3 regions of the Pedococcus sp. NPDC057267 genome follow, and region 1 is predicted to be linked to each of the others. Evidence: predicted binding sites of a transcription regulator. Region 1 holds the regulator's gene; each other region holds the start of a gene.
What was found. Region 1 encodes LexA, which represses DNA repair genes until DNA is damaged. Its sites were predicted from a motif close to TCGAACANNTGTTCGA; they were not measured.
Positions count from the first base shown of each region.

Region 1 (3,271 bases):
CGTCCGCCACCACCCAGTCCACCCGCAGGCCGCGGGCGGCGGCCTCCTTCTCGCCCTTGGCCAGGCCGACGGCCGAGAAGTCCACGGCGGTCACCCGCCACCGCTTCGCCGCCAGCCATACCGCGTGCCGCCCCTCGCCCGCACCGAGGTCGAGCGCCCGCCCCGGCTCCCAGTCCCCGAAGATGCGTTCCACCTCGGCGTTCGGCTCGGCGCTCCAGACGTGGGCCGACGCGGCATACCGCTCGTCCCACATCCGTCGGCGCTCGCCGCCGGAGTCGGTGGAGGTGGTGCCCTGGGGGTGCTCGTGGCCGTGTTCCTCACTCATCCCCCTAGCATCGCCGATATGACCGACCTCGCCACCGCGCCCGGACCCGTCACGGTCCGCGACGCCACGCCGCCGGACCTGCCGGCCATGGCCGCGATCTACGACGAGCAGGTGCGCACGTCGGTGGCGACGTTCGACACGCAGGAGCGCGGGGCGGCAAAGCTCGGCGAGAAGCTGGCGGCCACGGGACCGGGCGACGTGGTCCTGGTCGCGTGCCTCGACGACGCTGTCGTCGGCTACGCCTTCTCCGGGCCCTTCCGCCCGCGCCCCGCCTACGCCGGCACCAAGGAGGTGTCGGTGTACGTCGACGCCGCCGCCCGCGGACGAGGGGTCGCCCGGAGCCTGTATGCCGCGCTGCTCGGCCGGCTGGACGCCGAGCCGTCCGTGCACACCCAGCTCGCGGTCATCGCCCAGCCGAACGAGGCCAGCGAGGCGCTGCACGTGGCCTTCGGCTTCGAGCGGGTGGGGGTCCTGCGCGAGGTGGGCAACAAGTTCGGCCGGTGGGTCGACACCGCCTGGTACCAACGCCTCGCCTGACCCGCGTCAGGGCTGGCGCGGACGGCTCGGGCTTGGCACTCTCGTGCCCTAGAGGTTGGTGCGAGACCTGGGAGGCGAAACCCATGGGTGCGACGGGTGCGGGACCGTTCGAGAACGACGACGCACTGGACTTCCTCGACGACCTCGAGGACTCCGACCCCGAGGGCCGCAGGGAGCGGGTGGAGTCGGCACTGGGCCGGGTCGTCCGCTCCCGCGACTACATCGAGGCGCCGGTGATGTCCGAGGCCATCGCTGCGGCCGTCATCGTGTCGGCCTGTGACGACCCCGAGTCCGTGGTGGGGGAGCGCAACGTCCCCCGCTGGGTCGACGAGGACCCGCTCGACGTCGACGAACGCCTCGAGGAGCTGGCCACCCAGGCGCTTCACCGGGCGTTGCGCTCGGAGGACAACGAGCTGTGGGAGCTGTGGGCGGACGGCGACGGCGGCGAGAAGTTCACCGCCCGCCTCACCCACTACCTCGACGCGCTCGGCGACGAGAGCTGACCGCGCAGCTCCGGGGCGTCAGACGCGGCGCAGGACCGCGGTGACCTTGCCGAGGATCGTCGCGTGGTCGCCGTCGATCGGCTCGAACGCGGGGTTGTGGGGGAGCAGCCACACCTTGCCGTCGCGCCGCTTGAACGTCTTGACGGTCGCCTCGTTGTCCAGCATCGCGGCGACGATGTCGCCGTTGTCGGCCGTGGGCTGCTGGCGGACGACGACCCAGTCGCCGTCGCAGATCGCTGCGTCGACCATCGAGTCGCCGACGACCTTGAGCAGGAAGAGCGAGCCCTCGCCGACGATCTGCTTCGGCAGGGGGAAGACCTCCTCTACCGACTCCTCCGCGGTGATCGGCACGCCGGCGGCGATCCGGCCCAGCACCGGGACGTAGGACGCCTCGGGCCGGGCGTCGCCCAGGCCGGTCTCGTCGAACTCGGCGACCTCGTCCTGCGGGGCGGCGCCACCGCGGTAGCCGCGGCCGTCGGCGCCGGCGTCGGGGGAGACGACCTCGATGGCGCGGGGGCGGTTGGGGTCTCGGCGCAGGTAGCCCTTGCGCTCGAGCGTGGACAGCTGGTGCGCGACCGAGCTCGGTGAGGTCAGGCCGACGGCCTCGCCGATCTCGCGCAGGCTCGGGGGGTAGCCCCGCCGGTCGACCGAGTTGCGGATGACCTCCAGGACCTTGCGCTGGCGCACGGTGAGGCCGTCGCCACGGTCGCGGTCGGGGAGTTCCTTGACGTTGTCGCCGCTCATGCCGCTCCTCGTTTCTGCAGGTCAGGTGCCGTCTGCCCGGCTCCCGACGCCAGGTGGTCCGCCGCCTCGGTGCCGCCTCCGGCCGCTCCGGGACGGAGCGTTGTCAGTGCGCTCTGGTGTGCTCCTCGACGTGGACACAGCGTATGGCGTTCGAACACAGTTTCCAAACATGTGTTCGACGCGTGTCTTGAAGCATTCGAACATGCGTGCTAGAACTGGCAACCTACGGTCTTCGGACACCTGTTCGAGGGCCATGACGATGGAGGACCCGATGAGTGCAGCAGTCGCCTGGGACGTCACCGCCGCGCCGGTGCACGAGCCGCGCCGCCCCGCACGCCCGCACCTGGTCTCGGTGCCGTGCGGCGACGAGGTCCGCGTCCCCGCCCCCGCGCCCCTGCGCCTCACCCGGGCCGGCCGGCTCGCCATCACCCTGACCGTCCTCGTGGCGCTGGTCGCCATCGCGGTGGCCGCCTTCTCGGGCGGTGCATCGGCGACGACCATCGACCACTCGACGACCGTGCGCTCGGGCCAGACGCTCTCGGAGGTCGCCGCGACCCAGCTGCCGGGTCTGCCGATCGCCGACGCGGTCGCTCGCATCCAGGTCGCCAACGACCTCGCCTCGGACCAGGTCCACGCCGGCCAGATTCTGCTCATCCCCGCCGTCCGCTGAGGCGCGCGAGCGAGCGCCCTGCCCGCCTCCTGACCTGCGTCGACGCCCCGGCCTGCCCGGTCGTGCAGGTCCCCCCGCTGCGCCCGGTTCGTCGGGAGTGCGCGGTGAGGGACTCGGGGTTAGGGTCGCCGCAAGGAGGCTGAACATGAGCTCGAGGAAGACTTTCCTGGACTGGCCTGTGCTCCGACAGGTCCGCAGTGGTGACCTGCTCGGCCGGGGCCCGGCTGTGACGTCGCCGCGCACCCGGTCGATGACCCCGCGCACCACGACGGCGGACCGGGTCGTGCAGTCCGTGTGCCCGTACTGCGCCGTCGGCTGCGGCCAGAAGGTGTTCGTCAAGGACGAGAAGGTCGTGCAGATCGAGGGCGACCCGGACTCCCCGATCTCGCGCGGGCGCCTGTGCCCCAAGGGCTCGGCCAGCGAGCAGCTCGTCAACAGCCCCGCCCGCCAGACCCACGTGCTCTACCGGCGCCCCCACGGCACCGAGTGGGA
Region 1 covers NZ_JBHUYG010000025.1:6,629-9,899, reverse strand. Annotated here, with positions in the region: gene ACFUC1_RS07690 (class I SAM-dependent methyltransferase) at 1-325, opposite strand, end outside; gene ACFUC1_RS07685 (GNAT family N-acetyltransferase) at 344-862, shown strand; gene ACFUC1_RS07680 (DUF4259 domain-containing protein) at 946-1,365, shown strand; gene lexA (transcriptional repressor LexA) at 1,384-2,109, opposite strand; gene ACFUC1_RS07670 (LysM peptidoglycan-binding domain-containing protein) at 2,381-2,779, shown strand; gene fdh (formate dehydrogenase) at 2,925-3,271, shown strand, end outside.

Region 2 (3,271 bases), on a different contig from region 1:
GCAGGTGCAGGTGGGAGCCGACCTGGATGGGCCGGTCCCCGGTGTTGACGAGGACGAGGGTGATCCGCTCCGCGTCGGTGCGGTCGCCGTTGAGGGTCACGGTGCCGGGCCGGACGCGGACCGCCCCCGGGCCGGTGCTGCTGGTGGCCATCGCTGCTCCTCAGGCGATCGGGTGGTGGAGGGTGACGAGCTTGCGGCCGTCGGGGAACGTCGCCTCGACCTGCACGTCGGGGAGCATCTCGGGCACGCCCTCCATGACCTGCTCACGGGTGAGCACCGTGCGACCCTGCTCCATGAGGTCGGCGACCAGGGCGCCCTCCCGGGCGCGTTCGAGGACCCAGGTGGACAGCAGCGCCACGGCCTCGGGGTGGTTGAGCCGCACCCCGCGGGCGAGCCGGTCGCGCGCGACCATGCCGGCCACGGACAGCAGCAGCTTCTCGGTGTCGGCGGGCGACAGGTGCATCGGCGGCCTCCTGGGGGGTGGGGCGGGCCCGGCGAGCGGGTGCGTGGCCAGTAGACCAAGCCCGTGTTTCGCGCGCATTTCGTCATCAGGGCGTGGGAACACGCGTGGCCCGAGCGGGTTCGAGCGGGTTCGGCCCCAAGCCCGGCCGCGAGGCCCGAAGTCCCAGACTTCGGGGGGCGGGCGTGCCGGGGGTTGGATCGGTGGACGACCGGTAGCGGAGGCGCACCGGCACCGCCACACTGTGCGCATGCTGCGGCTCGACGACCTCTGGGTCTGGGACTCCTGGGTGGCCGACGACGGCGACCTCTACCACCTCTTCTTCCTCCAGGCGCCGAGGTCGCTCGGCGACCCGGCCAAGCGCCACACCGCGGCCCGGGTCGGGCACGCCACCTCGCGGGACCTGGTCACCTGGGACTACCTCGGCGAGTGCCTCGGCCCCGCCGACACCGGCTTCGACGACCTGGCGATCTGGACCGGGTCGGTGGTGCGCGACGGCGACCGGTGGCGGATGTTCTACACGGCGATCTCGACCGCAGGGCACCACGTCTACGACCAGCGCGTCGGCTCGGCGGCGTCCGAGGACCTGCACCACTGGACCAGGGTCTCCGACCAGCCGTCCGTGCGCGTCGACGGCACCTGGTACAAGAACCTCGCGAACACCCCGGCCCCGACCGAGGGCCCGGACCTCGAGGGGTCGAGCGAGACCTGGCGTGACCCGCTCGTCCTGCCCGACCCCGGTGGCGAGGGCTGGCACATGCTGATCACCGCCAGGGGAGTCGGCGCGGGCCGCAACGACGACGGCGTCGTGGGGCACGCCACCAGCACCGACCTCGAGCACTGGACCCTCGGGCCCCCGCTCAGCGAGACCGGCACCGGGTTCGGCCAGCTCGAGGTGCTCCAGGTCAAGCAGCTCGACGGCCGCTGGGTCCTCGTCTTCACCTGCCACCCGCAGGAGATGACCCCCGAGCGCATCGCCCGGACCGGCGAGTTCTGCACCTGGTCGGTGCCCGGCCCCGGCCCGCTCGGGCCGTGGGACGTCGACGCCGCCCGGCCGTTCACCGCCGAGCCCGACCTCTTCGCGGCACCACTGGTCCAGCAGCGGGACGGCTCGTGGGTGCTCATCGGCTTCCGCAACCTCGAGCCGAAGGGTCTCGACGGGTTCGAGATCATCGACCCGATGCCCGTGACGCTCGACGCCGAGGGCTACCTCGTCACCCGCTGAGGGACCCGTCCACCGCCGTCGGACACCCGGAGGGAGAAACGACGCGTCCCTCGGCGCTGCGTACGCAATTCAGTTGCGCAGCAAAGGAATTCCAGTGGACGACCATGGTGTCAAAATTCGAACAGGTGTACGATTGGGGCATGTCGCCCACCCCTCTCGCACTGGCCCGGGACACCCGGGAGCGGGAGCTGTGGGCGCGCACGGCGCAGGTGGCGGGCCGGCTCAACCGGGCGCAGGCGGAGCTGGTCGAGGTCGCCCGCGAGCTCATCGAGGACCGGCACTGGGGTGATGGTGGGTTCCGGTCGCCGGAGCACTACCTCGTGGTGCGGGCCGGCCTCTCGCCGGAGCACGCGGCCGATGTGGTGCGCGTCGCGCGTCGCCGCGAGGAGCTGCCGGCCGCGGTGCGGGCCCTGGACGCGGGTGAGCTGTCGCTGGACCAGGTCGCCGTCGTGGCCCGGCGGGTCCCGTCCACGCACCAGGAGCAGATGACCCGGCTGGCGCGGCACGCGACGGTGCCGCATCTGCGCCGGATGTGCGCACGCCACGTGTTCGACCAGGGCGGCGGGACGCCGGCGGGGGCGCCGGGCCAGCCGGTCGAGGCGCCGGGCCAGCCGGTCGACGGTCGGCCCACGATGGTCCGTGACTCGCTGGCCGGGCAGTCGGCACCGGAGCGTCGTGCCTGCGACAAGCCGGAGCTCGCCATGCACTACGACGCCGACGGCCGGTTCCACCTGCGGTACTCGGCTCCCGCCACGGTCGGTGCGCTGGTCGAGCAGGCCATCAAGGAGGCCAAGGACGCTCTCGTCACCGCGAACCGCGACACCGCGCATGGCGGCGACGCGGACGAGAAGCGCGCTGGCAGCGCTGCCGAGGGCGCGGGTTGTGGAGCAGCCAGCACGGGTCGCCCGACCTATGCGGACGCGCTGGAGGAGCTGGCGAACCGGTCGCTGGCCTCGATCGCCTCGACCAGCCGGGCGTCGCACTACCGGGTCTACCTGCACCTGTCGACCGACGGCGCCTGGGTCAACGGCGGTCACGCCATCCCGCTGCGGCTGCTGGGCCGGTTCGTCAGCGACGGCGTGGTCCAGCCGGTGTGGGAGACCGAGGGCCGACCCGTCTCGGTGGGCCGCGGCATGCGGATCCTGCCCGAGCGGACACGCCGGCTGGTCGAGGACCGCGACCGCGGGCTGCCGGTTTCCCGGGTGCGGGGCCACCCGGTTCGTCGAGGTCCACCACCTGCAGGCCTGGTCCGACGGGGGCGCCACCGACGAGGACAACCAGGCCAGCCTCTGCCCACACCACCACGACGCCCTCGACCGGGGCGACTTCACCCTGACCGGTGACCCGACCAGGCCCGACGGGCTCGTCGCCACCAACCGGTACGGCCTACGCATCCGGCCACCGCGCCCCGTCGACACCACACCGCCACCCGGCGGCGACCCACCCGTCCCGCTGGACGCCTACCAGCCCCCGACCGGTGAAGACGTGCGCTGGCAGGACCTCGACATCGTCCCCGACGCCATGCTCCGGTCCCGCTGAGCTCCGGTCGCGCTCACCGACGACCCCGGCGGAAACGACGGGCAGGC
Region 2 covers NZ_JBHUYG010000004.1:71,746-75,016, forward strand. Annotated here, with positions in the region: gene ureB (urease subunit beta) at 1-151, opposite strand, end outside; gene ACFUC1_RS02095 (urease subunit gamma) at 161-463, opposite strand; gene ACFUC1_RS02100 (glycosyl hydrolase) at 711-1,685, shown strand; gene ACFUC1_RS02105 (DUF222 domain-containing protein) at 1,826-3,028, shown strand; gene ACFUC1_RS02110 (hypothetical protein) at 2,922-3,224, shown strand.
Region 2: the regulator LexA is predicted to act here: its motif matches at 1,803-1,818, upstream of ACFUC1_RS02105 (DUF222 domain-containing protein).

Region 3 (3,271 bases), on a different contig from region 1:
AGCTTCGTGAGGAGGCGTGGTTCCGGCGCGGCGTGGCCCTCAGCGAGGAGTGCAACCGCCACATCGTCGAGGCCAGCATCCAGCAGTGCAACACCATGCGCGCCGACACCGGCATCAAGCACCAGATCATTGCCGCCGCATGCTCGGTCGACCACGCTCGACAGGTCCGCGCCCTATACGAGGAGTGCGGCTACGTCGCCGCCGAGATCCACAGCGGCATGGACGAGGACGACATCGACGCCGTCCTCGAGAGGCTAAAGACCGGGACGCTCGACTGCATCGTCCAGGTTCAGATGCTTGGCGAGGGGTTCGATCACCCGCGTCTCAGCGTCGCCGCGATCTTCCGCCCCTTCCGCTCACTTGCGCCCTACATCCAGTTCGTCGGCCGGGTGATGCGCGTCGTCCAACAGAACATGCCCGACCACCCCGACAACCGTGGCTTCGTCGTTTCCCACGTCGGCCTGAACAACGACGAGCGATGGTCGGAGTTCCGCGAACTCGACCTGGAGGACCAGGAGCTCATCCACGACTGGACCACGGGCACGTCGGGCACCGCGGTCGAAGAGGCCGACGCCGACGGCCATGGTCGCGCGCGGCGCTTTGACAACGGGATGTTGGTCAACAACGAGGTCCTCGCGAGCTTCATCGACCAGGCATACCTCGACCCCACCGACGACCGGGTCCTCGAGGAGATGCTTGACCGTGACGTCGCCCCGGGTCTTCAGCTGCGCGACATCATCACCCTCGAACAGCTACGGGCGAGCCTGCTTGCTAAGCAGACGACCCAGCCGGTGGACCAGCCGCTGCCCATCCCGGTCCCGCCGCAGCGCAAGCGCCAGAGCGCTCGGACCCGGCTCAACGAGCGGACGATGTCGGTGGCAAACCGGGTCCTTGAGGACCTAGATGTGCCGCGCAATGGCTTCACGCTGATGAAGGTCACCCGGGGGCCCCGCCAATCCAATCTACGCGTCGTCACCCGACTCTTGAACGCCGCGGTCACTACGGAGCTCGGGGACGCTCGTGGCAAGGCGTCCGCGGCCGAACTCACTCGGGTATTCGACGACCTCGACGCGATCGCCGACCGCGTCCGCGACGACATCGCCAAGAAGCTGTAGGACCACACGAGAGGAAGCCCTCCATGCCCCAGATCAAGGCCGTGCTCGGCAATGTCAAGGTCGAGACCGCAAAGCGCAAGCGGGGTTGCTCGCGCCACAAGGCAGGGAAGCACAAGCACGACATCCTCAAGGACGAGACCTGCCTCGTCGTCACTGACGCCGACGGCAGCAAGCACAACTACTGCCAAGAGTCGGCCAAGGACATCCTTGACCGAGCCGAAATGGACCTCGAGACGTTGCGGTCGGACATGCGACTCACCCCGTAACCCAGCGGGAGCTACCCGCACCGACCGGTTCGGTGCCCACTCGACCAAATGACCGCGACACGCGGCTCCCCACCGACGATGCCTCGAAGACCAGCGACCGGCTGGACGATCAGCTTGCTTCCTTAGCCAGCGCGCCGCACGACAACCGGCCGCCCGGCTGCGACGATGACTGACACCGGGTACCGATACAATCGAACACACGTTCGAATGCCAAGGAGGGCGCGATGTCGAGCCGATCGGGCATCGAGTGGACCGAGACGACCTGGAACCCGGTAACAGGATGCGACCGCATCTCAGCGGGCTGTGACAACTGCTACGCGCTCACGTTGTCCAAGCGCCTCAAAGCGATGGGGGTCGCCAAGTACCAGAACGACGGAGACCCACGGACCAGCGGGCCGGGCTTCGCCGTGACCACTCATCCCTCCGCGCTCGAAGCGCCCTACGGCTGGCGATCGCGGCAGCTGGTATTCGTCAACTCGATGTCGGACCTGTTCCACGCCCGGGTGCCGGTGAGTTTCATCCAGGACGTGTTCGCCGTCATGGCTGACACCCCGCAGCACACCTACCAGGTCCTCACCAAGCGCGCCGTGCGCGCCCGCCGCCTCGCGGACCAACTCGACTTCCCGCCGAACATGTGGCTCGGCGTCTCGGTGGAGTCCAGCGCCTACTTCCATCGCATCGACCAGCTGCGCCGGATCCCAGCGACCGTCCGGTTCCTGTCCTGCGAGCCCCTGCTGGGTCCGCTCGACGGCATCAACCTCGGGGGGATCGGCTGGGTCATCGCCGGCGGCGAGTCGGGACCCAACTACAGACCGATGGACATCGCCTGGGCGCGCGGGATACGTGACGCCTGTCTAGGTGCCGAAGTGCCGTTCTTCTTCAAGCAGTGGGCCGCCCGCAGTCCCAAGCGACTCGGCCGCGAACTGGACGGCCGCACCTGGGACGAGTATCCGGTTTCGGCTTAGTCAACGGTAGGAGTGAGCCGCACGCGCGAACCACGGCGTATTGGATCCATATCCGCCTGCACGATGCCAGCCTCGACTAGCTTCGTCAGGGCAGGAATGACGTGGGGCTCGCGGTAGATGGTCTCCTCCAGTGCCCAACGTCGCAGGATCTCCACGTAGACGTCGGGCTTACCCTCGGCATGGACGACCGCCAGGTGATCGACCAACAGTCGCTCAAGCTGCGCGGTTTGGGGGTCGTCGACGACGAACAGCGCCTCGTTCATGGTGTCGCGAGGATCGCGAAACCTCACACCGAAGTTCGGGTCAACGTTCCACATGGCCTCCTTCATCACAGACAGTCCCTTGTGGTCGTTGGTGCCGAACACCAGGTACAGCGACTCCCCTCGCGTGTCGACGAGTTCGAAGTCGACAAGGTGGCCGAAGCCCGCCTTGCCGACACCTGCGCGATAGGCAGTGAGCAGGTGCCGCTTCTTGGTCTCCCCATCGGGCATACCGGCAATCTGTCGCCACGCGGGATCCCACCCGAACATCTCGTCGACCTCCGGTCCCTTGTCCGCGTGGAACCGGATGAAATGCTGCGGCCCGAACGTGACGATGACCTCGCTCGCGCGGTTGGCGGCGACGCGCTGCAGGATCTCGTATGGAAAGGTCGGCAGCCCCCACGTGTCGAGCACGGCCAAGATTGGCGTGTCCCAAGCGCCAGCCTCGTCCAGTTGCTCGAGGAAGCGATCGCCGCACTCCCCTCGCGCGATCGCCACAGACGTCTCGCCCGCGCGACCCGGGATGGACCCTCGCACAGTCTCATCATCGCTGGCCTCATCTGGTTCCATCCCCACCGCGGCGAGCCGGTCAGCGAGCAGCGCCGTGCACCTGGGGTCCTTGTCGACGAAGACCAACGCCACCGGCCTCGAGCAGGTCTGCATCT
Region 3 covers NZ_JBHUYG010000003.1:21,175-24,445, reverse strand. Annotated here, with positions in the region: gene ACFUC1_RS01375 (DEAD/DEAH box helicase) at 1-1,115, shown strand, start outside; gene ACFUC1_RS01370 (hypothetical protein) at 1,139-1,381, shown strand; gene ACFUC1_RS01365 (DUF5131 family protein) at 1,606-2,346, shown strand; gene tcmP (three-Cys-motif partner protein TcmP) at 2,343-3,271, opposite strand, start outside.
Region 3: the regulator LexA is predicted to act here: its motif matches at 1,573-1,588, upstream of ACFUC1_RS01365 (DUF5131 family protein).